Regions from separate parts of the Streptomyces sp. NPDC004435 genome, predicted to be linked through region 2. Evidence: riboswitches for the same ligand, from Rfam matches in the RefSeq annotation. Region 2 holds a riboswitch; each other region holds the start of a gene.
What was found. A riboswitch is a leader RNA that binds a small molecule or an ion and turns the genes downstream of it on or off. The one in region 2 is predicted to bind cobalamin.

Region 1 (10,012 bases), on a different contig from region 2:
CGGCCAGGCTCTCGGCCTGGGCCGATCCGGCGTCGTACGCGACCCGCTCGCCCCTACGTGAGGGTTCTCCCCCGGAATCGGCCACCCGTACGAGGTCCCCCGCCGTGCCGGGCTCCGGCTCCTCCCCCGCGAGCACCTCCGCCGCCACGTCGACCAGCACGGCGTCGGCGTACCGCGGCACGGTGGTCCTGGCGAGTTCCGCCGCCGTCCCCGACGGGTCGAGCGACGCGCCGATCCGTGCGCCGGCCTCCGCGAGGAGCGCGAGCCGCTGCTGCGCGCGGTAGTGGTCGGTGACGTCGATGGACTGCTCGCACACCCCCACCGGTTCTCCCCGGCCGTCGAGGAGCCGGAAATAGGACGAGGACCAGACGCGCTCACGGCGCGGGTCGGCCGGGGAGCGGCCGCGGAAGTGCACGTCGATGACCGGCTCACCGGTGTCGAGGATCTGCTGGACGAACTCCGCCGGATCCACCAGATGCTGGTCGGTGAGGACGTCGCCGGGAAAGAGTTCGGTCATGGACCGGCCCAGTGACGCCGCAAGGTCGCCGCCGAGTTCCCGGACGCTGGAGGCGTTGGCCCACAGGAGGCGCGCGCCGGGGCCGTAGATGGTCAGTGTCACCGGCGACTGGGTCACGAGCCCCTGCAGCATCGCCTGCCGGGTCTCCCACCAGCGCAGTTCCTCCAGCTCGGCGGCCATGAGGACGGCGGAGGGGCTCCGGCCGGCGGAGTCCCCCTCGGCTCGGGGGCTCAGGGGACGCAGGGTGACCGCCAGACGCACGGTGTGTCCGGCGCGGTGGCGTGCGTCCACGACGGCACTGCGGGTCCCGTCGAACCGCGGCCCGTTCTCCGGCCGCCGCTCCTCGGATCCGGCGCGATCGGAGGGCGGGGTCACGAGCAGCTCGGCCGCCCGGCGTCCCACCACCTGCGCGGCGGGATACCCCAGGAGGGCCTCGGCCTCACGGCTCCACCCCACGAGCACCCCGTCCGCGGCGAGCAGGGCGAACGCGGCCGGGGGCGGTCCGAGCCGCGCGCCGTCGTCCGCCCCGGCCGGAGGGGTGAAAGGTAGCCCTTCCATGGTCCCATCATCCTTCCGGGCGGTCCTGGCCGCAGAGCGCTCGGACCGCTCCGGACGGCCACGGGGCGCCACGGGGGGCCGACGGGCGAGACCGGTACCGCGGCGCCTTGGCTGAGGACCGGGCGGAGCCGTGGTGCGGCCGGCCCGGGAAGGCCCGGCCCGGGCGAACCAGCCCGCGAGACACCGGCCCGAGCGAGACCGGCCCGCGCGAGACCGGCCCGGGAGGGAACGCCGCCGGCTCCGGCTGATGACAGCGGCCGGTGCCGGCGTCCGGTGGATCCGCTCCCCGCTCAGGAACCGGCCGTGCGGGTGGCCGCCTCCGGGTGGTCGGCTCCGGGGAGCGGGCGCTGGGCGGGGCCGTTGTAGGCGCCGAGCGGACGGATCAGGGCGTTGTGTTCGAGCTGTTCGGTGATGTGGGCCGTCCAGCCGGTGATGCGGCTCATCACGAAGATCGGCGTGAACGTCGGGATGTCGAAGCCCATGAGGTGGTAGGCGAGTCCGGCGGGGTAGTCCAGGTTCGGGTGGATGCCCTTGCGGCTGATCATGGCGTGGCGGAGGGCCGCGTGCAGGGTGGCCAGGCGGGTGACGTCCGGTCCCGCCGTGTGGGCGACGAGGCGGTCGGTGGCTTCCTGCATGATCGGGACGCGGGAGTCGCCGTGCTTGTAGACGCGGTGGCCGAAGCCCATGATCTTGCGCTTGGAGGCCAGGGCCTCGTCCAGCCACTCCGCTGCCCGGTCCGGGTCGCCGATCTCGTTCAGCATGTGCATCACGGCCTCGTTGGCGCCCCCGTGGAGGGGGCCCTTGAGGGCGCCGATGGCCGCGGTGACGGCGCTGTAGAGGTCGGAGAGCGTGGAGGTGACGACGCGGGCGGTGAAGGTGGAGGCGTTGAAGCTGTGCTCGGCGTAGAGGATCAGGGAGATCTCGAAGCAGCGAACCACCGCCGGTGCGGGGATCTCGCCGAAGCACATGTGGAAGAAGTTCTCGGCGTAGCCGAGGGACGGGTCGGGCCGGACGGGGGCGAGCCCGCGCCGGCGGCGGTGGTCGGCCGCCACGACGACGGGGAGCTTCGCGAGCAGGGAGAGGGACTTGGCGCGGTTGGCCGCGGTGCTGCCGTCGTCCTCGGTGGGGTCCTCGGAGCCGAAGAAACTGACGGCGGTGCGCAGCACGTCCATCGGGTGGCAGGTGTCCGGGAGGCGGGAGAGCACCTCGGAGGTGGTGCGGTCCAGGGGGCGCAGGGCGCGTTCCTTTGCCTGGAACTCGCGGAGCTGGTCGGCGTCGGGGAGTTCGCCGTTCCACAGGAGGTAGGCGACCTCCTCGAAGGAGCAGCGGGCGGCGAGGTCCTGGACGGGATAGCCGCGGTAGGTGAGGGAGTTGGTCGCCTCGATGACGGTGGAGATGGCGGTGGTGTCGACGACGACACCGGAGAGACCCCGGTGGATCTCGGGAGCGGTGGCGGTCATGGCGGGCCTCCGGTGAGGGTCAGTTGCCGGGGGGAAGGGTGAAGTCGAAGACGGCCGAGTCGAAGGTGCTGTACTCCTCGTAGCCGAGGACCTCGTAGAGCCGGGAGCGGGTCTGCATGCGGGGGAGCAGGGACTCCTGGGTGCCCTCGGCAGCCAGGGTGCGCAGGCCGTCCTCGATCGCGCCCATGGCGAGGCGGAAGAAGGTGACGGGGTAGAGCGCGATGTTGTAGCCGAGGTTCTCCAGGGTGGCCGTGTCCAGGAGGGGGGTCTTGCCGAACTCGGTGAGGTTCGCGAGCAGGGGTACGTCGACGGCCTTGCGGAACGCCTCGTACTCGGAGAGGTCGGCGAGGGCCTCGGGGAAGATCGCGTCCGCGCCGGCGTCGACATAGGCCTTGGCCCGGTCGATCGCCGCGTCGAGTCCTTCGACCGAGCGGGCGTCGGTGCGCGCCATGACGAGGAAGTCGGGGTCGCGGCGGGCGTCGACGACGGAGCGGAGGCGGCGGGTCATCTCGTCGCGCGGGACGACGGTCTTGCCGTCGAGGTGGCCGCAGCGCTTGGGGTTGACCTGGTCCTCCAGGTGGAGTCCGGCGAGTCCCGCGTCCTCCAGGAGCTGGAGGGTGCGGGCGGCGTTCATCGGCTCGCCGAATCCGGTGTCGGCGTCGATGAGGACCGGGAGGTCGGTGACGCGGGTGACCTGCTGGGCGCGGGCGGCGATCTCGGTGGAGGTGGTCAGGCCGATGTCGGGCAGGCCGAGGTCGGCGGCGAGGACGGCGCCGGAGAGGTAGGCGGCCTCGAATCCGTTCTCCTGGATGAGCCGGGCCGAGTACGGGTTGATCGCACCGGGGATCCTCAGCAGCCTTCCGGTGGCGAGCTGTTCGCGCAGACGGCGTCGCCGGGCCGCGGGGGTGGTGTGGGTGTGCAGCATCAGAACAGGCCCTTCGGGAGGGTGGCGTCGTGGGCGGCGACGGCCCCGGTGTCGACGGCCGGGAAGAGGTCCGCCAGTTCGTCCGCGCCGAGCTCCGCGAGGCGGTCGGCGGCCCGCAGGAAGGCGTCCTGGGCCTCGGGGGTCACGATGCCCTCGGTCAGGGTGCGGAACTTGCCCTCGTAGCCGGCCCGGGCGAAGGGGCGCGCTCCGGCGGGGTGGGCGTCGGCGACGGCGAGTTCGTCCTCGACGACGGTGCCGTCGTCGAGGGTGACGACGGCCCGGCCGCCGAAGGCCCGGCGCTGCGGGTCGGGGTCGTGGTAGCGGGCGGTCCACGCGGGGTCCTCGACGGTGCTGATCTTCTGCCACAGCTCGACGGTGGCGGGCCGCTGGGCGCGCTCGGGGGCGTAGGAGCGCTCGTGGTGCCAGCCGCCGTCCTCCAGGGCGACGGCGAGGATGTACGGGATGGAGTGGTCGAGGGTCTCGCGGCTGGCGGTCGGGTCGTACTTCTGCGGGTCGCCGGAGCCGGAGCCGATCACGTGGTGGGTGTGGTGGCTGGTGTGCAGGACGACGGAGCGGACCTTCTCCAGCGGGCCCGTCTTCTCGCGGAGTCCGCGGGCGAGGTCGATGATCGCCTGGGCCTGGTACTCGGCGGAGTGCTCCTTGGTGTACGTGTCCAGGATCGCGCGGCGGGCCTCGCCGGGCTCGGGCAGCGACACCGTGTAGGAGGCGCCGGGGCCGTCCAGCATCCAGGCGAGGAAGCCGTCCTCGCCCTCGTAGATCGGGGAAGGGGAGCCCTCTCCGCGCATCGCCCGGTCGACGGCCTCGATCGCGACCTTGCCCGCGAAGGCGGGTGCGAACGCCTTCCAGCTGGAGATCTCGCCCTTGCGGGACTGCCGGGTCGCGGTGGTGGTGTGCACGGCCTGCTGGATCGCCTGGTAGACCGTCTCGGTTTCGAGGCGGAGCATCGCGCCGAGGCCGCCCGCGGTCGCGGCGCTGAGGTGGGCGACGTGGTCGATGCGGTGGGCGTGCAGGCAGATGCCCTTGACGAGGGCGACGTGGATCTCGTAGGCGGCGGTGATGCCGCGCAGGAGGTCGGCGCCGGTGCGGCCGGTCCGCTGGGCCACGGCGAGCAGGGGCGGGATGTTGTCGCCCGGGTGGGAGTAGTCGGCGGCCAGGTACGTGTCGTGGAAGTCCAGCTCGCGCACCGCGGTGCCGTTCGCCCAGGCCGCCCACTCGGGCGACACCCGGGTGCCGGGCTCGGCCCCGAAGACGGACGCGCCGCCGGCGCTCGGGTGGCCCAGGGCCTGGGCGCGGGCGACGGCCACCGGACGGCGGCGCAGGGAGGCGACGGCGACCGAGGCGTTGTCGATGATCCGGTTGATCACCATCTCCGATGCCTCGGGGTCGAGGTCGGGTGCCTCCTGGGTGCCGGTGGCGACGACGGCCAGCTTCCAGGCGAGCTGCTCCTCTCGGGACAGTCGGTCGGCGCTGGGGTGGACGCGTACCTGGTGGTCGATCACGGGACTCCTCGCGGCGTGCGGCGGATGCGTCGTACGCCGCCGAGTCTTCCCCCGGGGCGGGCCGGAGGCGACGGTGCCACCTTGCGTAATCCGTCCCTGCGCGAGGTGCGAAACTGCGAATTTTGCGAAATCTGCGGATGGTAAATTCGCACCCAAGGGTGAGCAGAGGAGTCGTGATCGACATGGGACGGTCGCCCGGGCGGAAGATCTACGCCCACGCGAAACTGCGCAGGCTGCGCCGTGAGCGGGGGATGAACCAGGTCGAACTGGCCCGCGCCCTGGGCCTGTCCACCAGTTACCTCAACCAGATCGAGCACAACCAGCGCCCGCTCACCGCCCCGGTGCTCCTGCGCATCGCGGAGGTGTTTGGCGTCGATGCGGAATTCTTCTCCGAGGCGGGCGAGGAGCGGCTCGCGACCGACCTGCGGGCGGCCCTCGGGGACGAGGCATGCGGTCCCGTCCCCGTCCCGTCGGCGGAGATCGCGGACGTGGCCCGCGATCACCCGGAGGTCGCCAGGGCCCTCGTCGCGCTGCACCAGCGGTACCGGGGCGCCTCGGAGCGCGTCGCCGCCCTGGCCTCCCCCGGCGAGACCGCCGGCCTGCTGCCCGCCGAACCCCACGACGAGGTGCGCGACTTCTTCTACGCCCACCACAACCATGTCGCGGCCCTGGAGACGGAGGCCGAACGCACCGCGGAGGCGCTGGATCTGGGCCGGGTCGGGCGCGCCGCGGACACGCTCGCCGCCCACCTGACCGCACGGCACGGGGTCAAGGTGCTCCCGGCCGGGGCGGAACGCTCGGCCGACGTCCGCCGCTTCGACCCCGACAACGGGCTGCTCCTGCTGTCCCCGTGGCTCAGCGAGGGGCAACGGGCCTTCCAACTGGCCACGCAGCTGGCGTTCCTGGAGCACGGGCCGCTGCTCGACGCCCTGGTGGCGACGGCGGAGCCGGCCACCCCGCAGGCCGAGAGTCTGGCCCGGATCGGCCTCGCCAACTACTTCGCCGGCGCGGTCCTCATGCCCTACACCGCCTTCCACGCGGCGGCCGAGAAGGTCCGCTACGACATCGAACTCCTCCAGGCGCTCTTCGGCGTGAGCTTCGAGACCGTGTGCCACCGCCTGAGCACCCTGCAGCGCACCGGCCGCCGAGGCGTCCCGTTCTCCTTCCTCCGCGCCGACCGCGCGGGGAACATCTCGAAACGGCAGTCCGCCACCGACTTCCACTTCTCCCGCCTCGGCGGCACCTGCCCCCTGTGGACCGTCTACGAGGCCTTCTCCGCCCCCGGCCGGATCCTCACCCAGGTCGCCGAGATGCCGGACGGCAAGCGGTACTTCTGGATCGCCCGCACCGTGACCCGGGGCGGCTTCGGCCACCACGCGCCGCGTGCCGAGTTCGCCGTCGCCCTCGGCTGCGAACTCCGCCACGCGAGCCGTCTCGTGTACGCCGAGGGCATCGCCCTGGACGACCCCCGCGCGGCCACCCCGATCGGCCTCGGCTGCCGGATCTGCGAACGGCAGGACTGCGCCCAGCGGGCCAGACCCCCGGCCGGCGGCAGCCTCTCCGTCGACCCCGACCGGCGCACCCATGTGCCGTATCCGGTGGTCGTCGAGGAGTGAGACGGACCCTCCACGACAGAGGAATGTCTCATTCCACCGTCCAAATGGCGGATAACCCTCGCCGCTCGGCGATTGCGCCCTCTACTCTGGCCGAGCAGCTGGTTCGCCCCGTCCGCCAGACGGGATGCGTCGTAAGAGGGAACCCGGTGGAAATCCGGGACTGCCCCGCAGCGGTGAGCGGGAACGACCGCCGTCATACGCACTGGGATTGTGAGGTCCTGGGAAGCGACGGCCACTAGGTGCCTGCCTCGGAAGAGGCCGGCGTGCCCGCGAGTCCGAAGACCTGCCCGCTGTCCGTGCACGGACGTATTCCGCGCACGCATCCACCGGTGACCTCGTGGGCGGGTCGGCGTAGACAGCGAACGGCCGTCGTGATGTTTTTTCACGGCGAGGTCCGTGCGCTCCCTCGTCACCTTCGCGTCCGCGTCCCGTCACCGGGACGTCGATCTGGGCACAACTCGCGAAGGAGAGTCTCCGTGACCACGAAGTCCGCAGCCGCGGCAGCACAGGCCACCGTCTACGGCTACCCCCGCCAGGGTCAGAACCGTGAACTGAAGAAGGCGATCGAGGGCTACTGGAAGGGCCGCGTCTCCGCCGACGCCCTCCGCGCCACCGCCGCCGACCTGCGCCGTTCGAACCGGCAGCAGCTGGCCGACGCCGGCATCACCGAAGTGCCCACCGGCGACTTCTCCTACTACGACCACGTCCTCGACACCTCCGTGATGGTCGGCGCCATCCCCGAGCGCCACCGCGAGGCGGTCGCCGCCGACGCCCTGGACGGCTACTTCGCCATGGCGCGCGGCACCCAGGACGTGGCGCCGCTGGAGATGACCAAGTGGTTCGACACCAACTACCACTACCTCGTCCCCGAGCTGGGCCCTGACACGGTCTTCACCGCCGACTCCGCCAAGCAGGTCGCCGAGCTGAAGGAGGCCCTCGCCGAGGGCCGCACCGCCCGCCCGGTCCTCGTCGGCCCGGTCACCTACCTGCTGCTCGCCAAGCCCGCCCCCGGTGTCGACGCCGACTTCGAGCCGATCACCCTGCTCGACCGGCTGCTCCCCGTCTACGCCGAGGTCCTCGCCGACCTGCGCGCCGCCGGCGCCGAGTGGGTCCAGATCGACGAGCCCGCGCTCGTCCAGGACCGCACCCCGGCCGAGCTCGACGCCGCCGCCCGCGCCTACCGCGAGCTCGGCGGCGCCGCCGACCGGCCCAAGCTCCTGGTCGCCTCCTACTTCGACCGCCTCGGCGACGCCCTCCAGGTCCTCGCCGCCGCCCCGGTCGACGGCCTCGCGCTCGACTTCACCGACTCCGCCGCCGCCAACCTCGACGCCCTCGCCGCCGTCGGCGGCCTGCCCGGCAAGCGGCTCGTCGCCGGTGTCGTCAACGGCCGCAACATCTGGATCAACGACTACCAGAAGTCGCTGGCCACCCTCGGCACCCTGCTCGGCCTGGCCGACCGGGTCGACGTGGCGGCGTCCTCCTCGCTGCTCCACGTCCCCCTCGACGCCTCCGCCGAGACCGACATCGATCCCGAGGTCCGGCGCTGGCTCGCCTTCGCCCGCCAGAAGGCCGCCGAGATCGCCACCCTCGCCCGCGGCCTCTCCGAGGGCACCGAGGCCATCGCCGACGCACTGGCCGCCAACCGCGCCGACCTCGCCTCCCGCGCCGGCTCCGCCCTCACCCACGACCCGGCCGTCCGTGCCCGCACCGCGGCCATCACCGAGGCCGACGGCCGCCGCTCGCAGCCGTACGCCCGGCGCACGGTGGCCCAGCGCGCCCACCTGGGCCTGCCGGTGCTCCCGACCACCACGATCGGTTCCTTCCCGCAGACCGACGAGCTGCGCGTCGCCCGCGCCGACCTGCGCGCCGGCCGGATCGACACGGCCGGTTACGACGAGCGGATCGAGAACGAGATCCGCGAGGTCATCGCCTTCCAGGAGAAGACCGGCATCGACGTCCTCGTGCACGGCGAGCCCGAGCGCAACGACATGGTGCAGTACTTCGCCGAGCAGCTGGACGGCTACCTCGCCACCCAGCACGGCTGGGTCCAGTCGTACGGCACCCGCTACGTCCGCCCGCCGGTCCTCGCCGGCGACATCTCCCGCCCCACCCCGATGACCGTGCGCTGGACGACCTACGCCCAGGCGCAGACGGCCAAGCCGGTCAAGGGCATGCTGACCGGTCCGGTCACCATGCTCGCCTGGTCCTTCGTCCGTGACGACCAGCCGCTCGGCGAGACCGCCCGCCAGGTCGCCCTCGCCCTGCGCGACGAGGTGAACGACCTGGAGGCCGCGGGCACTTCGGTCATCCAGGTCGACGAGCCCGCGCTGCGCGAGACCCTGCCCCTGCGGGCCGAGGACCACGCCGCGTACCTCGACTGGGCCACCGAGTCGTTCCGCCTCTCCACCAGCGGGGTCCGGCCGGACACCCAGATCCACACCCACATGTGCTACGCCGAGTTCGGTGACATCGTCCAGGCCATCGACGACCTCGACGCCGACGTCATCAGCCTGGAGGCCACCCGCTCGCACATGCAGGTCGCCGGAGAGCTGGCGGAGCACGGCTACCCTCGCGAGGCCGGCCCGGGCGTCTGGGACATCCACTCCCCGCGCGTCCCCAGCGCGGAGGAGGCCGCCAAGCTGCTCCGTACCGGCCTGGAGGCCATCCCCGCCGAGCGGCTGTGGGTCAACCCCGACTGCGGTCTGAAGACCCGCGGCTGGACCGAGACCCGGGCCTCTCTGGAGAACCTGGTCGCCGCGGCCCGCACGGTCCGCTCGGAGCTGACGGCCGACAACGGCTGACGCCCCTGGCCCGGGCCGGACAGCACGCTGTCCGGCCCGGGCCGAGGAGACGACAGCCCCTGAGCGGCGTGCGGACGACCCGGTGACGGAAGGTCGCGGATGGCGAAGAGCAATCCCCGTCAGATCATGCTCGACGGGCGGCCCATGGTGGTTCTGACCACGAAGGAGTACGCCGCCCTCGTCGCCGCACGCCGCCAGGCGGGCGGCCTCGCCGCCCGGCTGCGCGTGGTCGGCGACACCCTCAGGGACACGATCGACTTCCTCTCCGCCCTGATCGCCGCGCTCGAGTCCGAGGCCGCCGGCGGATCCGGCGGCCGGTCCGGCGCCACCGGACAGCCCCTGCCCGCCCTCCTCGCCTCGGCGCCGGCCTTCCTCCGCCACGCCTCGGGGATCGTCGGCGGGCCCCGTACGCCCCCGTCCCGCTAGGGCCGGACCCGACGGGAATGGTCAGACAGGCCCTGGAGCGGCAAGCACCTCCGGTACGGCGACGGGGCCGACGGCCCGAGGTCCGTGCACGCAGCCCCCTTCGGAGACACACAGCATGCCCACCCACACACCGACGCCCCGCGTCACGGTCACCGGCCCTCCGGGCGACCGCCACGACGAGATCCTCAC
Region 2 (10,012 bases):
CCCTCGTCGACCGCAAGGACGACGACACGGACGAGCTGAAGCCGAAGTTCGGCGGCACGCCCGGCCCCCTGCACAACCAGATAGCCCAGCCGGACCGCAAGAAGGACAACTCGACGGCCTGGCAGGCGGACTACAACCAGAAGCACTTCCAGGACCTGTACTTCGGCACCGGCAAGGACAAGAAGACCGGTCAGCAGAAGCAGTCCCTGAAGACCTACTACGAGCGCACCTCGTCCGGCCGCTACTCGGTCGACGGCATGGTCTCCGACTGGGTCAAGGTCCCGTACAACGAGGCCCGTTACGGCTCCAACTACTGCGGCCAGACCAACTGCGCCAACGTGTGGGACACCGTGCGCGACGGCGTCGACGCCTGGGTCGCCGACCAGAAGGCCAAGGGCAGGACCGACGCCCAGATCAAGGCCGACATGGCCGCCTACGACCAGTGGGACCGCTACGACTTCGACGCCGACGGCAACTTCAACGAGGCCGACGGCTACATCGACCACTTCCAGATCGTCCACGCGGGCGAGGACGAGTCGGCCGGCGGCGGCGCCCAGGCGACCGACGCCCTGTGGGCCCACCGCTGGTACGCCTACGGCACCAGCGCGGGCAAGACCGGCCCGGCGAACAACAAGGCCGGCGGCACCCCGATCGGCGACACCGGCATCTGGGTCGGCGACTACACGATGCAGCCCGAGAACGGCGGCCTCGGCGTCTTCGCCCACGAGTACGGCCACGACCTCGGCCTGCCGGACCTGTACGACACCGCGGGCGGCGAGAACTCGACCGGCTTCTGGTCGCTGATGTCCTCCGGCTCCTGGCTGGGCCTGGGCAAGGACTCCATCGGCGACATGCCGGGCGACATGAACTCCTGGGACAAGCTCCAGCTCGGCTGGCTCAACTACACCAAGGTGAGCAACGAGCAGCGCGCGTCCAAGTCCACCCACAAGCTGGGCGTCTCGGAGTACAACACCAAGAACCCGCAGGCACTCCTCGTCGAGCTGCCGAAGAAGGCCGTCACCACCGACATCGTCGCCCCCGCCGAGGGCGCGACCCAGTGGTGGTCCGGCATGGGCGACGACCTCAAGAACACCCTCACCCGCCCGGTCGACCTGACCGGCAAGTCGTCCGCCACCCTGACCTACAAGGGCTGGTACGACATCGAGGCCGAGTACGACTACCTCTACACCGAGGTGTCGACGGACGGCGGCGCCAACTGGACCGCCCTGGACGGCACGGCCGACGGCAAGCCGATCGACCGTGACGCGGCCGGCACCCCGGCGCTGTCCAGCGTCTCCGGCGGCTACAAGTCGCTCTCCTTCGACCTCTCGTCCTACGCGGGCAAGAAGTTCGACCTCCGCTTCCGCTACCAGACGGACGGCGGCCTGGCGCTCAAGGGCTTCGCGGCCGACGCCATCACGCTGACCGCCGACGGCGCCACCGTCTTCTCCGACAACGCGGAGAACGGTGACAACGGCTGGACGGCCAAGGGCTTCACGCGGATGGGCAAGGGCTTCACGAAGGAGTACGAGCAGTACTACATCGCGGAGAACCGTCAGTACGTCTCGTACGACGCCACCCTCAAGGTCGGCCCGTACAACTTCGGCTTCACCGGGGACAAGGCGAGCTGGGTCGAGCACTACCCGTACCAGAACGGTCTGCTCATCTGGAAGTGGGACCTGTCCCAGAAGGACAACAACACCTCCGCCCACCCGGGTGAGGGCCTGATCCTTCCGATCGACGCCCACCCGACGCCGCTGAAGTACAACGACGGCACGCTGATGCGCAACCGCGTCCAGGCGTACGACTCGACCTTCGGAACGTACCGGACGGACGCTTTCCGTCTGCACAAGGCCGACGTCCCGACCTGGGTCCGCTCGCAGCCGGGCAACCCGGTCTTCGACGACCGCAAGGGCACGTACTGGTACCCGGAGACCGAGCGCGCCGGCGTCAAGGTCACTGACACCAACACCAAGATCCAGGTCGTCAAGGAGCCGTCGAACGGCCAGACGGTCACGGTCCAGGTGGGCCCGTCGACTCGTTGATCGACTAGCGTTTCGGTAAAACAGCAGGTCAAAGCATGATCGGCCGTCGCCCTCTAGCGGGCGGCGGCCGATCGTGTTTAGGTGCAGCTGACCGAGTTCTCATGGACTCCTTATTGACAGTCGGCTCACGGGGGAGTGGTTCCGCATGCCCGGTGGAGGGTTCTGCAAGTTGCCGGGAGGCAGCGTGGTGGTCGCGATAGGACTGCCCAGTCCGGCCGGGGACGGCGCGAACGTACGCTTCCTCGTCCACGCCGCGAACCGCGCCAGGGCCCTGACCAGGCTCCGAAACCTGGGCCTGCGGTCGGTTTACCTGCGGGGGAACGCCGAGCCGCCCACCCCGGACGAGATCACGGCCGTCCTGCACCACCCGGACGGGCTGCTGTGGAGATCCGCGCCGGGCGCCGCACAGGAGCTGTGGCACCCGGCCAGAACCCTCCCGCAGGCCCCCGCCGCCTGACGGGTCCCCTGCGGCTAGCCGACGACGGGGACGCCGGAGAGTTCCACCCCGGCCTCGCGGAGCTCCACGAGGGCACGCTCGGTCGTCTCGCGGGCGACTCCGGCCGTCAGGTCGAGCAGGACCCGGGTGCGGAAGCCCTCGCGGGCCGCGTCCAGGGCGGTGGCCCGGACGCAGTGGTCGGTGGCGATGCCCACCACGTCGACCTCGGTGACGTCCCGCTCGCGCAGCCACCGCGCCAGCGTCCGCCCGTTCTCGTCCTGCCCCTCGAAGCCGCTGTACGCGGCGTCGTAGGCGCCCTTGTCGAAGACGGCCTGCACCGCGCCGCCGGCGACGGCGGGGGCGAAGTTCGGGTGGAAGCCGACGCCCTCGGTGCCGGCGACGCAGTGCCGCGGCCAGGAGCTGACGTAGTCCGGGGCCTCGCCGTCCGGGGCGAAGTGGGCCCCCGGGTCGATGTGGTGGTCCCGGGTCGCGACGACGTGCCGGTAGGCGGCGCCCGCCGCCTCGCCCACGAGCTCGGTGATGGCGGCGGCGACGTCCGCGCCGCCCGTCACCGCGAGGCTGCCGCCTTCGCAGAAGTCGTTCTGTACGTCCACGACGATCAGTGCGCGGTGCATGGCGGGTGTCCTCGGGTGGTCGGATGGGATGGGACGAGCCTAGAGACTTCCCCTCCGGATGGGGAGGGGAACGCCTCCACGCTCTGCCGGGTCTCTCCCGGGCTCTGTCTCTAGATGTACTCCGTCGGGAGCACCGGCTCGCCGCGGGAGAGCTGGATCGCCGACATCGGCAGGCCGGCGCGGGCCGCGATGTGGCGGGCGCGGGCGGCCTCCAGGGGCTCCCGGGCGACCACCTCGCCGCCCTTGACCAGCTCGACCAGCAGCTGGTCGGCGGCGAGCGCGTCGGGGACCGGGCCGGTGCCGATCACCTCTGCCACGGCGACGCCCTCGGCGTCCCTGCGGCGCGCCGCCCACTTGCGGCCGCCGACGGACGCCTTGCCGCCCAGCGACTTCTTGGCGACCGGGACCAGCGGGGCCTTCGGGTCGGCCGAGGCGGCCCGGGCGACCAGCTTGTAGACCATGGAGCAGGTGGGGTGGCCGCTGCCGGTGACGAGCTGGGTGCCCACGCCGTACGCGTCGACCGGCGCGGCGGCCAGCGAGGCGATGGCGTACTCGTCGAGGTCGGAGGTGACCACGATCCGGGTGTCCCGGGCGCCGAGCTCGTCCAGCTGGGCCCGGACCCGGTGGGCGACGAGCAGCAGGTCGCCGGAGTCGATGCGGACGGCGCCGAGCTCGGGCCCGGCGATCTCGACGGCGGTGCGGACGGCCTCCGCCACGTCGTAGGTGTCGACGAGGAGGGTGGTGCCCCGGCCGAGGCTGTCGACCTGGGCCCGGAAGGCGTCCCGCTCGCTGTCGTGGAGCAGGGTGAAGGCGTGCGCGGAGGTGCCGACGGTCGGGATGCCGTAGCGGAAGCCCGCGGCGAGGTCGGAGGTCGAGTCGAAGCCGCCGACGTAGGCGGCGCGGGAGGCGGCGACGGCGGCCAGCTCGTGGGTGCGGCGGGCGCCCATCTCGATCAGGCGCCGGCCGCCGGCCGCCGCCGACATCCGGGAGGCGGCCGCGGCGATGGCCGAGTCGTGGTTGAGGATCGAGAGGATCACCGTCTCCAGGAGCACGCACTCGGCGAAGGAGCCCTCGACCCGCAGCACGGGGGAGCCGGGGAAGTACACCTCCCCCTCGGGGTATCCCCAGATGTCGCCGGAGAAGCGGTATCCGGCGAGCCATTCGAGGGTCGGCTCGTCGACGATCGACCGCTCGCGCAGGAAGCCGAGCACGGCCGGGTCGAAGCGGAAGTTCTCGACGGCGTCCAGCACCCGGCCGACGCCGGCGAGGACGCCGTACCGCCGGCCCTCCGGCAGCCTTCGGGTGAAGACCTCGAAGACGGAGCGCCGGTCGGCGGTGCCGGCCCGGAGGGCCGCCTGGAGCATGGTGAGCTCGTACTGGTCGGTGAAGAGCGCGGTCGACGGCACGTCCACCGGGAGCCCAAGGTCCGCAGCGTTCATGCCGACGATGCTAGCGCAGTATTCGTCAGTTTGACGAATACTGCGCCGGGCGGCCTCTCCGAGGTGGCCCGTTTGTGCGACGGGGGGGCCCGGGTGGCAGCATGGGACGAGTGAGCATCGCGCCTATCGAGATCGAACGGACCGAGTCGGCCGAGGAGGTCTCCGCGGTCGTCGAGCCCGACGTCCCCTGGGTCACCCTCGTGCACAACGACCCGGTGAACCTGATGAGCTATGTCACCTACGTCTTCCAGTCGTATTTCGGTTACTCGAAGGACAAGGCGCACAAGCTGATGCTCGACGTGCACAACAAGGGCCGCGCGGTGGTCTCCAGCGGCACCCGCGAGGAGATGGAACGGGACGTGCAGGCGATGCACGGCTACGGACTGTGGGCGACGCTCACCCAGGACCGCGGCTGATGGCCGGCCACTTCGAGGCCGTCCCGGGCGGCGGAGCGGCCGTCGCCCTCGACCAGGTCGAGGTCTCCATCCTGCGCTCCCTCTCCGTCCAGCTCCTGGAGCTGATCGGGCCGGGCGACGAACCCGAGGCGGACGCCGACCCGCTCGCCGCCCTCTTCGCCGAGGGCCCCAGCGAGCCCCCGTCCGACCCCGCCCTGCGCCGGCTCTTCCCCGACGCCTACGGGGACGACACCGAGGAGCTGCGGGCCGCCGCGGCCGACTTCCGCCGCTTCACCGAGAACGACCTGCGGGCCCGCAAGCGCGAGGACGCCCTCGCGGTGGTCCGCGCCCTGGACGGACTGAGCAGCGGGGGACCGGAGGAGTCCGCCCTCCTGAAGCTGACCCCGGACGAGTCCCGGGCCTGGCTCGGCACCCTCAACGACCTGCGGCTGACCATCGCCACCCGGCTCGACATCACCGAGGACGAGGAGAGCGAGCGGCTCTACCGGCTGCCGGACAGCGATCCGCGCAAGCCGATGGTGATGGCGTACCTCTGGCTCGGCGCGCTCCAGGAGTCGTTGGTCGAGACGCTGATGTCCTGACGGGTGCCCGTCCTCGGGTGTTCGCTCAGCGGACGCTCAAATCCAGATAACGAACTCGTTATCCGAGCGAACACCTTGCCGTCTTGTATCCCTCTTGTCCGTATTTATTTGTGGCGCGCACCACACCCAACTCCGTCGAACGTGCCCCGGACCGTGATAAATCTTCACGACCGCTCGGGCACGCCACCCCTGTTCCCGAGGGCGCCCCAGCCGGCTGACCGCCGGTGGCACTCCATCCATATCCGGGGGGATCAGGACCTGATCCGCAGCAGACGCACTCGATGTCGCGCGGATCAGCATGGAGAAAGGCGCACCACCATGACCTCAGTGCAGGTCGACAAGCAGAACGACGGCACCGACGGGGCCGTGGACGGCGGCGAGGGCTACCAGCGTGGCCTCGGCGCCCGCCAGATCCAGATGATCGCCATCGGCGGCGCGATCGGCACCGGGCTCTTCCTCGGCGCCGGCAAGGCCATCCACAAGGCCGGACCCAGCCTCATCCTGGCGTACGCGATCGCCGGTCTGGTCATCTTCTTCATCATGCGGGCCCTGGGCGAACTGCTCATGTACCGCCCGGTGTCGGGCTCCTTCGCGGAGTACGCCCGCGAGTTCGTCGGCCCCTTCGCGGGCTTCGTCACCGGCTGGACGTACTGGCTCTTCTGGGTCGTCACCGGCATCACCGAGGTCACCGCCGCGGCCACCTACATGACGTACTGGTGGGACATCCCGCAATGGATCTCCGCCCTCGTCTTCACCGTGATCCTCTACGGCGCCAACCTGATCTCCGTGAAGCTCTTCGGCGAGCTGGAGTTCTGGTTCTCCATGGTCAAGGTCACCGCCATCATCGGCATGATCCTGATCTGCGCCGGCATCCTCACCGTCGGCTTCTCCGACGCCGGTGACACCGCCACCGTGGCCCACCTCTGGAACCAGGGCGGCTTCTTCCCCAACGGCGTCGGCTCCACGCTGATGACCCTCCAGATCGTGATGTTCGCCTTCCTCGCCGTCGAACTCGTCGGCGTCACCGCGGGCGAGTCCAAGGACCCGAAGACCGTCCTGCCCAAGGCCATCAACACCGTGCCGTGGCGCATCGCCGTCTTCTACGTCGGCGCCCTGATCATGATCCTCTCGGTCGTCCCGTGGACCGAGTTCCAGCCGGGCGTCTCCCCGTTCGTCGCCGCCTTCGAGAAGATGGGCCTCGGCGTCGGCGCCGCCATCGTCAACTTCGTCGTCCTGACGGCCGCGCTCTCCTCCTGCAACTCCGGCATGTACTCCACCGGCCGCATGCTGCGCGACCTCGCGCTCAACGGCCAGGGCCCGAAGGTCTTCACCCGCCTCACCAAGGGCGGCACCCCGCTCCTCGGCCTGACCTTCTCCGCCGCGCTCATGCTCGTCGGCGTCTGGATCAACTACGTCGCCCCGGGCAAGGCCTTCGAGTACGTCGTCTCCTTCGCCACCATCTCCGGCATGTGGGCCTGGATCATGATCCTCGTCAGCCAGATCCGCTACCGCCGCAAGTGCGACCGGGGCGAACTGCCCGAGTCCACCTTCAAGGCCCCCGGCGCCCCCTGGACGAGCTGGTTCGCGCTCCTCTTCATCGGCATGGTCATCGTGATGATGGGCATCGACGAGGGCGCCCGCGTCTCGCTCTACTGCGCCCCCGTCTGGGGCCTGATCCTCACCGTCTCCTACCTGGTGCTCAAGGCCCGCAACCCCGAGGGCGCCGCCTTCGTCAAGCGCTCCTGACCAGCACCGTCTCGGCATCCGGGCCGCTCCGTACCAACCCTCGGTACGGAGCGGCCCGTCTGCTTATCCTGTCGGCATGCTGACCATCACCCGGGACCTGTACGACCGGATCGTGGAACACGCCCGCGCGGACCACCCCGACGAGGCCTGCGGCGTCGTCGCCGGGCCGGTCGGCTCGGGCCGCCCCGAGCGGTTCATCCCGATGCTCAACGCCGCCCGCTCGCCCACCTTCTACGAGTTCGACTCCGCCGACCTCCTCAAGCTCTACCGCGAGATGGACGACCGGGACGAGGAACCCGTGATCATCTACCACTCGCACACGGCGACCGAGGCGTACCCCTCCCGCACCGACATCACCTACGCCAACGAGCCCGGCGCCCACTACGTGCTCGTCTCCACCGCCGACACCGACGCCGCCGGACCCTTCCAGTTCCGCTCCTACACGATCGTCGACGGCGTCGTGACCGAGGAGGACGTCAAGGTCGTCGAGGCGTACGAGTAGTCTGACCCCGACCTTCAGGGCGGCAGGAACCAGGAAGCCGGTGCGAATCCGGCGCGGTCCCGCCACTGTGACCACCCCGCGTGGAAGCCAGGAACTGACCTGCCGCCTTCTCACCACCGATCGGGGACGTGGAAATCCCCGGAGGAGGCCCTCGCCATGACCCGGCGCCCCCGGCTGCTCGCCGCCACCGCCCTGCTGCCCCTGCTCGCCGCCTGCGCCGGCCCCGCGAGCACCCAGGACGCCGCGAAGCCCGCCCCCGGCTTCCCGTACACCGTCACCAACTGCGGCGAGACCACCACCTTCCAGGCCCCGCCGAAGCGCGCGGTCACCATGAACCAGCACGTCACCGAGATCCTCCTGGCCCTCGGCCTGGAGAAGTCCCTCGCCGGCACCGCCTACCTCGACGACGCGATCCTGCCCGCCTACCAGAAGGCGTACGACTCGGTCCCCGTCCTCTCCAAGGAGTACCCCTCCAAGGAGGCGCTGCTCGCCGCGAACCCCGACTTCGTCTACGGCGGTTACGCCTCCGCCTTCGACGCCAAGGACGGCCGCGGCCGCGACGACCTGGCCGAGGCCGGCATCACCACCCGCCTCAACAGCGAGTCCTGCCCCGCCGGCACCCCCTCCGTCGACGACCTCTACCGCGAGGTCACCGAGGTCGGCCGCACCTTCGGCGTCCCCGACCGGGCCGAGAAGTGGAACAAGGAGGCCCGCGCCACCGTCGCCGCCACCGAGAAGCGCCTCGGCGGCCTCGACCCCGTCTCCGTCTTCGTCTACGACAGCGGCGACAAGACCGCCTTCACCGCCGGCGGCAAGGGCATCGGCAACGAGCTCATCAGCCGGGCCGGCGGCCGCAACGTCTTCGCCGACCTCCCCAAGGCCTTCGGCGACGCCGCCTGGGAACAGGTCGTCGCCCGCAAGCCCGAGGTCATCGTCATCTACGACTACGGCTCCACCACCGTCGAGCAGAAGAAGAAGCGCCTCCTCGACGACCCCGCCCTCAAGGACGTCCCCGCCGTCAAGAACCGCCGCTTCGCCGTCCTCCCGCTCTCCGACACCGTCCTCGGCGTCCGCGTCCCCGCCGCCGTCGACAAGCTCGCCGCCCAGCTCCACCCGGCCACCGGCCGATGACCGCCGTCGCCGCCGCCCCGGCCCCTCCGGCGGCGGCGACGCCCGGCCGGGGCCGGTACGCCCTCGTCGTCGCCGGGCTGCTCGCCGCCCTCGCCGCCGCCGTGCTCGGCTCCCTCGCGCTCGGCTCCGTACGGATCCCGCCCGGCCAGGTGCTCGAAGCCCTCACCGGGCGCGCGGACCCCTCCCCGTACCGCACCATCGTGCTCGACGTCCGGCTGCCCCGGGTGATCCTCGGGATCGTCGTCGGCGCCGGGCTCGCGGTCGTCGGGACCGTCCTCCAGGCCCTCGTCCGCAACCGGCTCGCCGACCCCTTCCTGCTCGGGATCTCCTCCGGGGCCTCCACCGGCGCCGTCCTCGTCCTGGTCCTCGGCATCGGCGGCGGGCTCACCACCACCCTCGCCCTGCCCGCCGGCGCCTTCGCCGGCTCCCTCGTCGCCCTCGTCCTCGTCTACGCGCTGGCCCGCCGCGGCTCCACCATGACCGGACCCCGGCTCGTCCTCGCCGGCGTCGCCGTCTCGTACATCCTCACCGCCCTCACCACCCTCATCCTGGTCGCCGCCGCCCGCCCCGAGCACTTCCAGGAAGCCCTCTACTGGTCCTTCGGCGGCCTCGGCTCCGCCCGCTGGGACACCCTCGTGCTGCCCGCCGCCGTCCTGGTCCTCGGCACCGGCGTCCTGCTCGCCCTCGCCCGACCGCTCGACCTCCTGCTCACCGGCGACGAGGGCGCCACCGTCCTCGGCCTCGACACCGGACGCTTCCGCGCCGCCGTCTTCCTCCTCGCCTCCCTCGTCACCGCCGTGATGGTCGCCGCCAGTGGCGCCGTCGGCTTCATCGGCCTGATGGTCCCGCACGCCGCCCGCCTCCTCGTCGGAGCACCACACCGCCGGCTGCTGCCCGTCGCCGCCCTCGGCGGAGCCGTCGCCCTCGTCGTCGCCGACCTCGGCGCCCGCACCGTCGCCGCCCCCCAGGACATCCCCGTCGGCGTCCTCACCGCCCTCACCGGCGGCCCGCTCTTCCTCTGGCTGATGCGCCGCCGCCCCGAAGGAGCCGCCTTGTGACCGGACTGCGCATCGAGGGCCTC
Region 3 (10,012 bases), on a different contig from region 2:
GAGCCGGTCCCGCAGGCGTACGACCCCGGGCGCGGCCGACCCCGGCAGCAGCGGGCCCGCGTACTCCCCGGCCGCCACCGCCACCGCCCCCGAGGCGAGCCGGCGGTCCACCGCCGCGAAGTCGGCGTCCACAGCCACGGCGAGCCGGTACGGACGCGAGTACAGCAGCTCCGGTCCCAGCAGGGCCCGCAGCCGGCACAGCTCCGCGCGCAGCGTCACCGACGTGACCGACTCGTCCTCGTAGAGGAGGGTCAGCAGCTGCTCTCCCGTCACTCCCTCCGGGCGGTGCGCCAGCACCACCATGATCTCGCTGTGCCGCCGGCTCAGGCGCAGCCTCCGCCCGTCCACCGTGAGCAGCGCCTCGTCCCGGCCGAGCGCCGTCAGCCGCGGGCGGCCCGGCACCGGGGGAGGGGCGAGGAGCGCCAGTTGGGTCTCGGCCGCCCGGGCCACGGCCCGTACCAGGCCGAGACTGTGCGGGTGGGCGAGGCGCTCGCCCCCGGTCAGGTCGACGGCGCCGAGCAGCCGGCCGCTGCGCGGATCGTGCAGCGGCGCCGCAGCGCAGGTCCAGTCGCGCACGGGCGGCCGGAAGTGCTCCGCCGACACCACCTGCACCGGGCGGCCGACGGCGAGGGCGGTGCCCGGCGCGTTCGTCCCCGCGGCGGCCTCGGCCCAGCCTGCCCCGGCCACGAAGTTCATCCGCCGCGCCTGCCGCAGCGTCGCCGGGTCGCCCTCGACCCAGAGCAGCCGCCCGCCCGCGTCGCACACCGCGAGGACGTGCCCGCCGTCCCGGGCGTCCGCGCCGAGCAGTTCCCGGATGACCGGCATCGCGGCGGCCAGTGGATGCCCTTCCCGATACGCGGCCACCTCCGCCTCGTCCAGCTCCGTGGACGCCGCCCCGTCCCTGCTCACTCGGGCCCGCTCGGACCGCCGCCACGACTCCGCGACCAGCTCCCGCACCGCCGCCCGCGCTCCCGGCCGCCGTCCCGGCCCCGGTTCCGGCGGCCCGCTCCTCCGCGTCGACGTCGCCTCGCTCAACTCGGCCTCCCCATCGAGGACGTACGGCTTCCCGGCGCACATCGTCGTGGCGCCGCCCGCCCCCGACAAGCACCCGGAAGGGGCCGCATATGCCACCTGTCCGGGAGTCGTCCGTTTCACGGGTCTTAAGGCGTGGGCTCAAATGTGCGAGGGGGAGCGAGACCTCCGGGCAACCCTGGACGAGGCGTCGCCCCACCCGAGTAGGCAGGGCGGGACCTCGCGGCCTTCGCCGACGTTCCCGAGGCCGCGGAGGTGCTGGCGAGGCTGTTGCCGGCCGCCGACGACACGGCGGTGACCCGCTGGACGGCGGAGGCCCTGGCCGGGGTCGGAACGGTGCCTCGCGAGGGATCCGGAGGAAGCGGTGCGGCGGGGCGCCGGCCTGATCGCGGGGTGGACGGACGTCGTGGGGCGCTGATCCCACCGGCGCACGCGGCGTGCGACACACGGCCCGCCGTGCGTGCCGGGACGGGGCGGTGCGGATAGCGTCGGCCGAGGCCACGGACGTCGTTCCCGACGGAAGAGAGAAGGCGGTCGCAGTGTCCCGGAATCGCCGTTTGATCCTGAGCCCGCCGTCCAAGGTCTGGAGCCTGCTCTCCAACGGCCATCGCTATGGCGAGTGGGTCTCGGGAACGCAGCGGGTCATCGCCGCCGACCCGCACTGGCCCGAGGTGGGCGCCCGGCTCCGGGTCCGCGTGGGCGTCGGACCGGTCACGCTGGACGACACATGCGTGGTCCGCATCTGCGAGCCCGAGCGCCGCCTGGAACTGGAGGCGAAGGCGGACCCCTTCGGCGCGGCCCGCATCGCCATGCACCTCGTCCCCTGGGGGGAGAACACCCTCTTCCTGCTCGAATGGCATCCCCTGCGCGGCCCCGGCACCCGCATGCACGGCCTCCCCGTCGACTACCTCGTCTCCATCCGCAACGGCATGATGCTCACGAAACTCGCCCGCATCGCCGTCCGCGAGCAGCACGGAGCGGACCGGCCGGCGCCGGCGCCCTCCGCCTGACAGGGGCCTGCCGAGGCTCGATCAGCGCACGAAGCATCAGCGGACGAAGCATCAGCGCATGAAGCATCAGCGCACGAAGCGGATGTGCGGGCGGCCGTCCGGGTCCGGGTGGGTCACCGTGGCGCGGACGCCGTAGACGTCGGCGACGAGCTGCTCGGTGAGGACCTCGTGCACCGGACCTGCCGCCGCGACGCGGCCTTCGTGGAGCACCACCACGTGGTCGCAGTACATCGCCGCGAGGTTGAGGTTGTGCAGGGCCATGACGCAGGTGAGGCGCAGGTCCGAGACGAGGGCCATCAGGGCGAGCTGGTGGTGGACGTCGAGGTGGTTGGTCGGCTCGTCGAGCAGCAGTTCGCGGGGCTCCTGGGCGAGGGCCCGGGCGAGCTGGACGCGCTGGCGCTCGCCGCCGGAGAGGGTGCGCCAGGCGCGGTGCGCGCGAGCAGTGAGGCCGGTGCGGGCGAGCGCGGACCGTACGGCCTCCTCGTCGGCGGGCGTCGCGGGCGACCACGCCCGGCGGTGCGGGACGCGGCCGAGGCGTACGGCGTCCGCCACCGTGAGGTCCACCTGGGTGTCGGCGTGCTGCTCGACGACGGCGACCCGCCGGGCGAGGGCACGGCGCGGGACCGCGCCCAGCCGCTCGCCGTCCAGCGTCACGACCCCCGTCTCCGGCGCGAGGACGCCCGCCAGGACGCGCAGCAGGGTGGACTTCCCCGAACCGTTCGGCCCCAGCAGCCCGGTCAGCGTGCCCGGGCGCGGCGCCAGGCTCACCCCGTCCAGGACGAGCGCCCCGCCGGCCGTACGCGAGACCCGGGCGGCGCGGAGCCCCGTACCGCCGTGGGCCGACGTCGACGTGTCGGTCATCGTGGGCTCCTGGTGCGGTACAGGACGAGGACGAAAGCGGGGACGCCGACCAGCGACGTCACCACGCCGACCGGGACCTCCTGCGGGTCGAGGACCGTACGGGCGAGGGTGTCGGCCCACACGAGGAAGACCGCCCCGGCCAGCGCGCTCAGCGGCAGCAGTCTGGCGTGACCGGGGCCTGCGAGGGCGCGGACCGCGTGCGGCAGGACCAGGCCGACGAAGCCGATCGCGCCGGCGGCGGCGACCAGGACGGCGGTGAGCAGGGCGGTGACGGAGAGGAGGACCAGCCGCGTCCGCGCCACGGCCACGCCCAGCGTCGCCGCCGAATCCTCGCCGAACGCGAAGGCGTCCAGCGTACGGGCGTACCCGCCGCACACCAGCAGCGCGCCGGCCAGGACGGCGGCGCACACGCCGACATCGGACCAGTCCGCCCCGCTGAGCGAGCCGAGCAGCCAGAAGAGGATGCCCCGGGTGGTCTCGGCGTCGGCGGCGGTCATCACCACGAACGAGGTCAGCGCGGAGAAGAGCTGCATCGCCGCCACGCCCGCCAGCACGACGCGGTCCGTCGAACCGCCCAGGGTGTGGCTGAGCAGCAGGACGAGGGCGAACGAACAGAGCGCGCCCAGGAACGCCCCTCCGGCGACGGACAGCGCGCCCCCGCCCACGCCGAGGACGACGACGGCGACCGCTCCGGTCGACGCGCCGGAGGAGACGCCCAGGACGAAGGGGTCGGCGAGCGGGTTGCGCAGCAGCGACTGCATCACCGCGCCGCAGACCGCGAGTCCGGCGCCGCACACGGCGGCGAGGAGGGTACGCGGCAGCCGCAGGTCCCAGACGATGCCCTCCCGGATGGGGCTCAGCGCGGACGCCTCCCCGCCGAGGTGGGAGACGACCACGGACCAGGCGTCCGCGACGCGGATGTCGGCCGGACCGATGGTGACGGCCAGCGCCACGGAGACACACAGCAGGACGATCCCGGCCACCCCGGCGACCGGCGTGCCGACCACGGTGCGGCGCCGGCGCTCGGCCTCGCCCGCGGAAACCCCTTCCGCCGGGGCCGAGACCCCGCCCGCCGTCACAGCTCCCGTGCCCGCCGTGGCGGAACCCCTGCCCGTCGCGGCAGAACCCCCGCCCGCCGGGGCGGAACCCGCGGCCGGACCGGGCCGGGTCACTTCGTGAGCCCGTGCGTCCGCAGCGCGGCGGCCAGTTGCTCGATGCCCTCGACGGTACGGATCGTGGGGTTCATGGCCTGGCCGCTGAGGGTCACGTACCGCTTCTTCCGCACGGCCGTCATGTTCCGGGTGACGGGGTGCGACTCCAGGAACTCGATCTTCTTCGCGGCGCTCTCGGCGGACTGGGCCTTGCGGGTCAGGTCGGCGATCACCAGCACGTCGGGGTCGCGGTCGGCGACGGTCTCCCAGTTGATCTGCGGCCACTCCTCCTTCGTGTCGTCGAAGACGTTCTTCACCCCGAGCGCCCCGCTCACGATGCCGGGCGCGCCGCAGCAGCCGGCCATGTACGGCCCCTGGGAGTCGGAGAACCAGTAGAGGACGGAGGCGCCGCCGAAGTCCGCGCCGGCCTTGGCCTTCGCGACCCGGGCGCTGAGCTCGCCCACCAGCTTCTCGCCGCGCTCCGGGACCCCGAAGATCCTGGCCAGGTCGCGGACCTCGCCGTACACGGTGTCCATGGTCAGCGGCGCGGTCCGCACGCCGTCGCCGTCACCGCTGTTGTCCTTGCCGACGCAGTCGGAGGGGGAGAGGTAGGTGGGGACGCCGAGCTTCGCGAACCGCTCCCGGGGCGCGACGCCGCCCTCGCCCAGTGTGTAGAGGAAGGAGGCGCTGACGAAGTCCGGCTCGGTGTCGAGCACCTTCTCGAACGACGGGTACCGCTCGGCGAGCCGGGGGACCCGGGCGTTCGCCTTCTCCAGCCCCTTGAGGACCGGGTCCGTCCAGGTGGCCGTGCCCACCATGCGGTCGGCCAGGCCGAGCGAGAGCAGGATCTCGGCCGATCCCTGGTCGAGGGCGACCGCCCGGCGCGGCGGGGAGGGGACCTCGACCCGCTGCCCGCAGTTGTCGAGACCGACGGGGCCGGCGGCGCCGGCGGCCTCCCCGGAGCCCCGGCCGCCCGTGTCCGAGCCCTTCCCCGAGGCCGGGGCCGGGGCCGACGGGTCGCCCGCGCCGCAGCCGGCCACGAGAACGGCGCCGGCCACGAGCAGCACGGCGGAACGGACGGGGTGAGCGAAGGGCACGGCGGGAGTCCTCTGCGTCTCGGCTCATGCGCGGAGCCTGTCGTACGGTGCTCCCCGGACGGCGCTGCGCCCTCCGGGGCCGCCAGCAGGTCTTCGGACTCGGGATCGTCCGGACGGGACGCCTTCCCGGGCCCCGAGGGGCCCAGTGGCCGATGTCCCGCCCGTCACCCTCACCGCTGCGCGTCAGCTCCGGATTCCCACCGGATTCCCTGACCCGTGCACATACCGCCTCGATACGTACAAAGGTGCGACTGGCCCGGGCAAAGTACCACGGGCGGATCTTGCCGCCGCCCGGGACCCCGCGCAGGTCAGGCGCGGTGCGCGACCTCCGCCAGGGCGTTCTTGACCTCCTGGGCCACGCGGGCGGCGTCCTCGGGGTTGTTCACCACGTCGGTGTTGTTCATGTCGACGACGAGGACGTCGCTGGCGGAGTAGTGCCGGTGCACCCACTCGTCGTACCCGGACCAGAGCGTGCGGTAGTACTCGACCAGGCCCTCGTCCTGCTCGAAGTCGCGCCCCCGCAGTCCGATGCGGTGCAGGACCGTCTCGAAGTCCGCCTTCAGGTAGACCATGAGGTCGGGCGCCTTGCGGTAGGGCAGGCCCTCGATCTCGCGCATCATCTCGTCGAGCAGCCCCTCGTAGACCTGCATCTCCAGGGAACTGATCCGGCCCAGGTCGTGGTTGACCTTGGCGAAGTACCAGTCCTCGTAGATCGACCGGTCGAGGACGCTGTCGTCCTGCTTGTACGCCTCCTTGATCGCGGCGAACCGGGTCTGGAGGAAGTACAGCTGGAGGAGGAAGGGGTAGCGCTTCGCCTGGATCTCCTCGGGGCTCGCCGAGTAGAAGAGCGGCAGGATCGGGTTGTCGTCCACGCTCTCGTAGAAGACCTCGGTGCCCAGCTCCCTGGCGAGCAGCTCGGCCACGCTCGTCTTGCCGATCCCGATCATGCCTCCGACGCAGATCACCGACATACCTCACTTCTCCCTGGGGGTCTTCTGTACGTGGACGGGGAGCTGGGCCTCCCGTACCACTGGGACGCGCGCCGGTGGTCAGGCGATTCCCAGGGGGTACGTGATCAAGATCATTCCGTGATCGACGTCATGTGGTCCCGTTGGGCCGGCCGTACCGGGCCCACCGCTCGAAGCGACAGGCCGCGGCCCCGCAGCCGCGTTCAATTTTAGGCGACGATCCGGCCGGGGCGTTCCGCCCTACCGGCGGGGGCGGTCGCCCCGCGCGTGGGCCGCGTCGGAGCGGTCGGAGGGGGCCGAGAGCGGCGCGAGGGAGCGCAGGGTCGCCAGACCGGCCAGGACCTCGTCGCGACGGTGGGCGGACTTCATCCAGGCGGGCAGGCGGGCGAACATCGAGAGCGTCGGGGAGGCGTGCCGCACGCGGTGGCGGGCGCCGACGTACGCGGCGAGGGCGTCGACGTGCTCCTCGTCGTAGGCCCAGAGGATCCGCCCGGCGCAGCGTGTCTGGAGCCAGAGCGGCCGCCGGAAGAAGGGGTCCTCGGTACCGCCCGGCCTGGCGCCGACCGCGCCGCCGCGCTGCCGCTCGCCGTCGTGGTCCGCCACCGCCCCGCAGCCCGCGCAGGTGAGACGGCGCGGCGCGAAGACCAGATGGCCGAGGGAGCCCTGTCGGACGAAGTGGGGCGGGGGCGCGACGAGCGCCCGGCCGCCGCAGCGCGGGCAGACCACGAGGATCCCGCCGGTGAACCGGGCGAGCCACGTGCCGTGGTCGTGATGGCGGGCGGGCTCGGGGCGCGCGGACGCGGGGCTCATGGCGGCCATGCTGCCAGGCGGGGTGCCGGGCCCGCGAGGAGCGGTGGGCCTGCGAGGTGCCGGGCCCGCGAGGAGCGGCGGGCCCGGCGAGGGTGGGGCGAGAGATCAGGGGCAGCTGATGCGGGTGTCGGAGGGGTCGGTGGTGCAGGTGTCCGTGTTGAGGCCGCCGTTCGCGGTGTCGTTGCCGGCCACGCCGTCCACCGTGTTCAGCGAGTCGTTGCCGTAGCTGCCGAGGAGGGTGTCGGAGCCGGGGCCGCCGATCAGCGTGTCGTTGTGCTGGCCGCCGTCCGCCCGGTCGTCGCCCGGTCCGGCGTGCACGGTGTCGTTCCCGAACCCGGCGTCGACCGTGTCGTTGCCGCTGAGGGCGCAGATCACGTCACTTCCGTAGGTGCCGTTCAGGGTGTCGGCGCCACTGGTGCCGATGATCGTGCACCCCCGGCTGTTGTTCACCGTCGTGGCGCGGGTCGCGGTGTTGTCGCCGGGCATCGGGTCGCTCTGCGCGGCGGTGACCGTCGCTGTGTCGGTGAGGGTGCCGGTGCGCGAGGGCTCGGCGACGAGCGTCAGCGTGGCGGTGGTGCCGGTGGGGCTCGCCGCGGGGGCGAGCGTGCCGAGGGCGCAGGTGACCCGGCCCGGGACGGTCGTGCAGGTGCCGCGGTCGACCGTGGCCGACAGGATGGCGGCCGAGCCCGTGAGCACGTCGGTGAGCTGCACGTTCGTTGCCGCGGTCGTCGTGCTGAGGTTCGTCACGCGGATCGTGTACGTGGCGGTGTCGCCGACGGCGACCGCACTCGGCCCCGTCTTGGTCACCGACACGTCCACACCGGCGGGCGGCTCGATGCCGCCACCGCCCAGGTAGCGGGCGAGACCGCGATGAGCCTCCGGGCTGAACGGCGTGCCGGCGAGCCCGGCGGCGACGATCTTGCCGTCGGTCTGCAGCGCCACCGCCGCGGCCCCGTCACCGGCGCCGCCGAAGTCGGTGGTGACCCGCCCGTCGCCGCCGAAGTCCGGGTCCAGGCCGCCACCGGTGTTGTACCGGGTCAGTGCGAAGTCGCCGTCGTAGAAGCCGGCCGCGACGAGCCGGCCGTCGGACTGCACGGCCAGGTCCGCGGCACCGCCGTCCTCGGGGCCGAAGGTGGTGGCGACCCGCCCGTCCCCGTCGAAGCTCGTGTCCGGGGCGCCCGCGGTGGTGAACCGCCGCACCAGGAAGGCGTTGCCGTCCTTCCCCGCGGCGACGATCCGGCCGTCGCTCTGCAGCGCCACGCCCCCGCCCGATCCGGTACCGGTGGTGACCCGTCCGTCGCCGTCGAAGCCCGTGTCGAGGCTGCCGTCGGCCAGGTACCGGGTCAGGGTGAGACCGTCGGCGGTCCCGACGGCGACGATCCTGCCGTCGGGCTGCGCCACCACGTCGCTCACCCCGTGGCAGCAGCCGGTGCCGAACGGGGTGGTCACGCGGCCGTCCCCTCCGAAGCCGGGGTCCGGGGTCCCGGAGGCGTCCCAGCGCACCAGCGTCCAGAGGCCGTTGCTCGACCCGCCGGCGACGATCCCGCCGTCCGGCAGCACCACCACCGACTCGGCGGTCTCGATCGCGTCGACGTCGATCTCGGTGAGCACCTTGCCGCCCTCGCCGAAGCTCGTGTCGAGACTGCCGTCGGAGTGGTAACGGGCCACCGCCCAGGCGCCGTTGCCGCCCCAGTCTGTGGAGCCGCCGACCGCGACGATCCGGCCGTCGGGCTGCAGGGCCACCCCGCGGCCCTCGTCGTTGTTGGCGCCGACGAAGTCGGTGGTGACGATGCCGTCGCCGCCGAAGCCCGTGTCGAGACTGCCGTCGGCGTTGTACCGCGTCAGCGTGAAGTCGCCCGAGGTGTCGACGGAATAGCTGTACCCGATGGTGACGATCTTTCCGTCGGGCTGTACGGCCATGCCCTCGGCGCCCGCGTAGCCGCCCAGGTCCGTGACCACCCTGCCGTCGCCGTCGAAGGCGGGGTCCAGGTCGCCGGGAGCGGCCCTCGCCACCGCGGGCAGACCCAGCACGAGCGCCAGTGCCATGGCGCCCACGGCTCCCGCACGCCCGGCCCGGAGCCATGGGGTTCTCGTTCTCAGGGGCATGCGTGACCACTCCGTCCGTCGGATCCCGGGGCCACAGCTTTCTGCGCGGGCCGCGGGCCCCCGTCCCGCGACGGGCCGCACTGCGCCTACTGGACGGCGCCGCTCCACCCCCAGGAGTGAGGGCGGGCCCGGCGCCGAGGAAGCGGCGATCACCGCGACATCCCCCGGGAACGACGCCGTCCCACTGTCAGGAGTGGTTCCGACAGGGCCTGTCGGTGGCGTCTGCGAGGATGCGGCCATGGACGAGGAAGTCATCCCCATTCTCCGCGTCGAGAACGCCGCCGCGGCCGTGACCTGGTACGAGCGCCTGGGCTTCGCCCAGCAGTGGGTGCACCGCTTCGAACCGGGCTTCCCCGCGTTCGTCGAGGTCGCCCGGGGCAGGGTCCGCCTGTTCCTGTCCGAGCACCAGGGCGACGCCCGCCCCGGCACGCTGGTCTACCTCCGGGTACGTGACGTCGACGCCGTCGCCGCGGAGTTCGGCGTACAGGTGGAGGACGTCCCATGGGGGCGCGAGTTCGAGCTGACGGACCCCGACGGGAACCGGCTGCGGATCGCCACACCGCAGGGCTGACCGGCGGACAGGGCGGCGCGGGCGATGGTCGTACGAGCTGAGTACGATCGCCTACGCCGGTCCGGGTACGCGAGCGGTCGCCCGCTCACGCGCGGCACCGGAAGGGTGAGCCCATGCGCCGATTGCTGCTGCTCGCACCGCTGTTGATGCTCACCGTCGGCTGCGGTGTGCGGCAGTACTCCGAAAGTGACGCGGCGGACGTCGCACGTGAGGTGGCGCGGCAGGCGGGCGAGCGGCTCCACAGCCAGCGTCCCCGCACCGCGGAGTAGGTCGGACGCTCCGCCTCCCGCATCGACGGCGTGGAGGTCCTGCGCCTGACCGGCACCTCGACGCACGACGGAGAGGGCGTCGGCGTCGTCGTCCGTACCTCCGGCTCCGCGTACGAAGGGTCGCTCGACGTCCAGGA

Region 1: linked by a shared signal. The riboswitch ahead of metE (5-methyltetrahydropteroyltriglutamate--homocysteine S-methyltransferase) and the one ahead of ACFYT9_RS00275 (ABC transporter substrate-binding protein) in region 2 are both predicted to bind cobalamin.
Region 3: linked by a shared signal. The riboswitch ahead of ACFYT9_RS19185 (ABC transporter substrate-binding protein) and the one ahead of ACFYT9_RS00275 (ABC transporter substrate-binding protein) in region 2 are both predicted to bind cobalamin.

Annotation. Positions count from the first base shown of each region.
Region 1 covers NZ_JBIAMB010000009.1:272,349-282,360, reverse strand. Annotated here, with positions in the region: gene ACFYT9_RS18950 (SpoIIE family protein phosphatase) at 1-1,075, opposite strand, end outside; gene ACFYT9_RS18945 (bifunctional 2-methylcitrate synthase/citrate synthase) at 1,366-2,535, opposite strand; gene prpB (methylisocitrate lyase) at 2,555-3,460, opposite strand; gene ACFYT9_RS18935 (MmgE/PrpD family protein) at 3,460-4,980, opposite strand; gene ACFYT9_RS18930 (short-chain fatty acyl-CoA regulator family protein) at 5,163-6,596, shown strand; cobalamin riboswitch at 6,679-6,902, shown strand; gene metE (5-methyltetrahydropteroyltriglutamate--homocysteine S-methyltransferase) at 7,073-9,397, shown strand; gene ACFYT9_RS18920 (hypothetical protein) at 9,497-9,823, shown strand; gene ACFYT9_RS18915 (malate synthase A) at 9,939-10,012, shown strand, end outside.
Region 2 covers NZ_JBIAMB010000001.1:49,875-59,886, forward strand. Annotated here, with positions in the region: gene ACFYT9_RS00235 (immune inhibitor A domain-containing protein) at 1-2,045, shown strand, start outside; gene ACFYT9_RS00240 (hypothetical protein) at 2,191-2,502, shown strand; gene ACFYT9_RS00245 (isochorismatase family protein) at 2,517-3,116, opposite strand; gene ACFYT9_RS00250 (nicotinate phosphoribosyltransferase) at 3,227-4,555, opposite strand; gene clpS (ATP-dependent Clp protease adapter ClpS) at 4,657-4,971, shown strand; gene ACFYT9_RS00260 (DUF2017 domain-containing protein) at 4,971-5,552, shown strand; gene ACFYT9_RS00265 (amino acid permease) at 5,871-7,298, shown strand; gene ACFYT9_RS00270 (Mov34/MPN/PAD-1 family protein) at 7,375-7,800, shown strand; cobalamin riboswitch at 7,778-7,918, shown strand; gene ACFYT9_RS00275 (ABC transporter substrate-binding protein) at 7,957-8,931, shown strand; gene ACFYT9_RS00280 (FecCD family ABC transporter permease) at 8,928-9,989, shown strand; gene ACFYT9_RS00285 (ABC transporter ATP-binding protein) at 9,986-10,012, shown strand, end outside.
Region 3 covers NZ_JBIAMB010000009.1:338,803-348,814, forward strand. Annotated here, with positions in the region: gene ACFYT9_RS19165 (GAF domain-containing protein) at 1-1,077, opposite strand, end outside; gene ACFYT9_RS19170 (SRPBCC family protein) at 1,572-2,042, shown strand; gene ACFYT9_RS19175 (ABC transporter ATP-binding protein) at 2,109-2,903, opposite strand; gene ACFYT9_RS19180 (FecCD family ABC transporter permease) at 2,900-3,910, opposite strand; gene ACFYT9_RS19185 (ABC transporter substrate-binding protein) at 4,072-5,151, opposite strand; cobalamin riboswitch at 5,239-5,362, opposite strand; gene ACFYT9_RS19190 (deoxynucleoside kinase) at 5,460-6,122, opposite strand; gene ACFYT9_RS19195 (hypothetical protein) at 6,360-6,929, opposite strand; gene ACFYT9_RS19200 (calcium-binding protein) at 7,035-8,975, opposite strand; gene ACFYT9_RS19205 (glyoxalase superfamily protein) at 9,274-9,606, shown strand; gene ACFYT9_RS19210 (hypothetical protein) at 9,720-9,875, shown strand; gene ACFYT9_RS19215 (translation initiation factor IF-2) at 9,906-10,012, shown strand, end outside.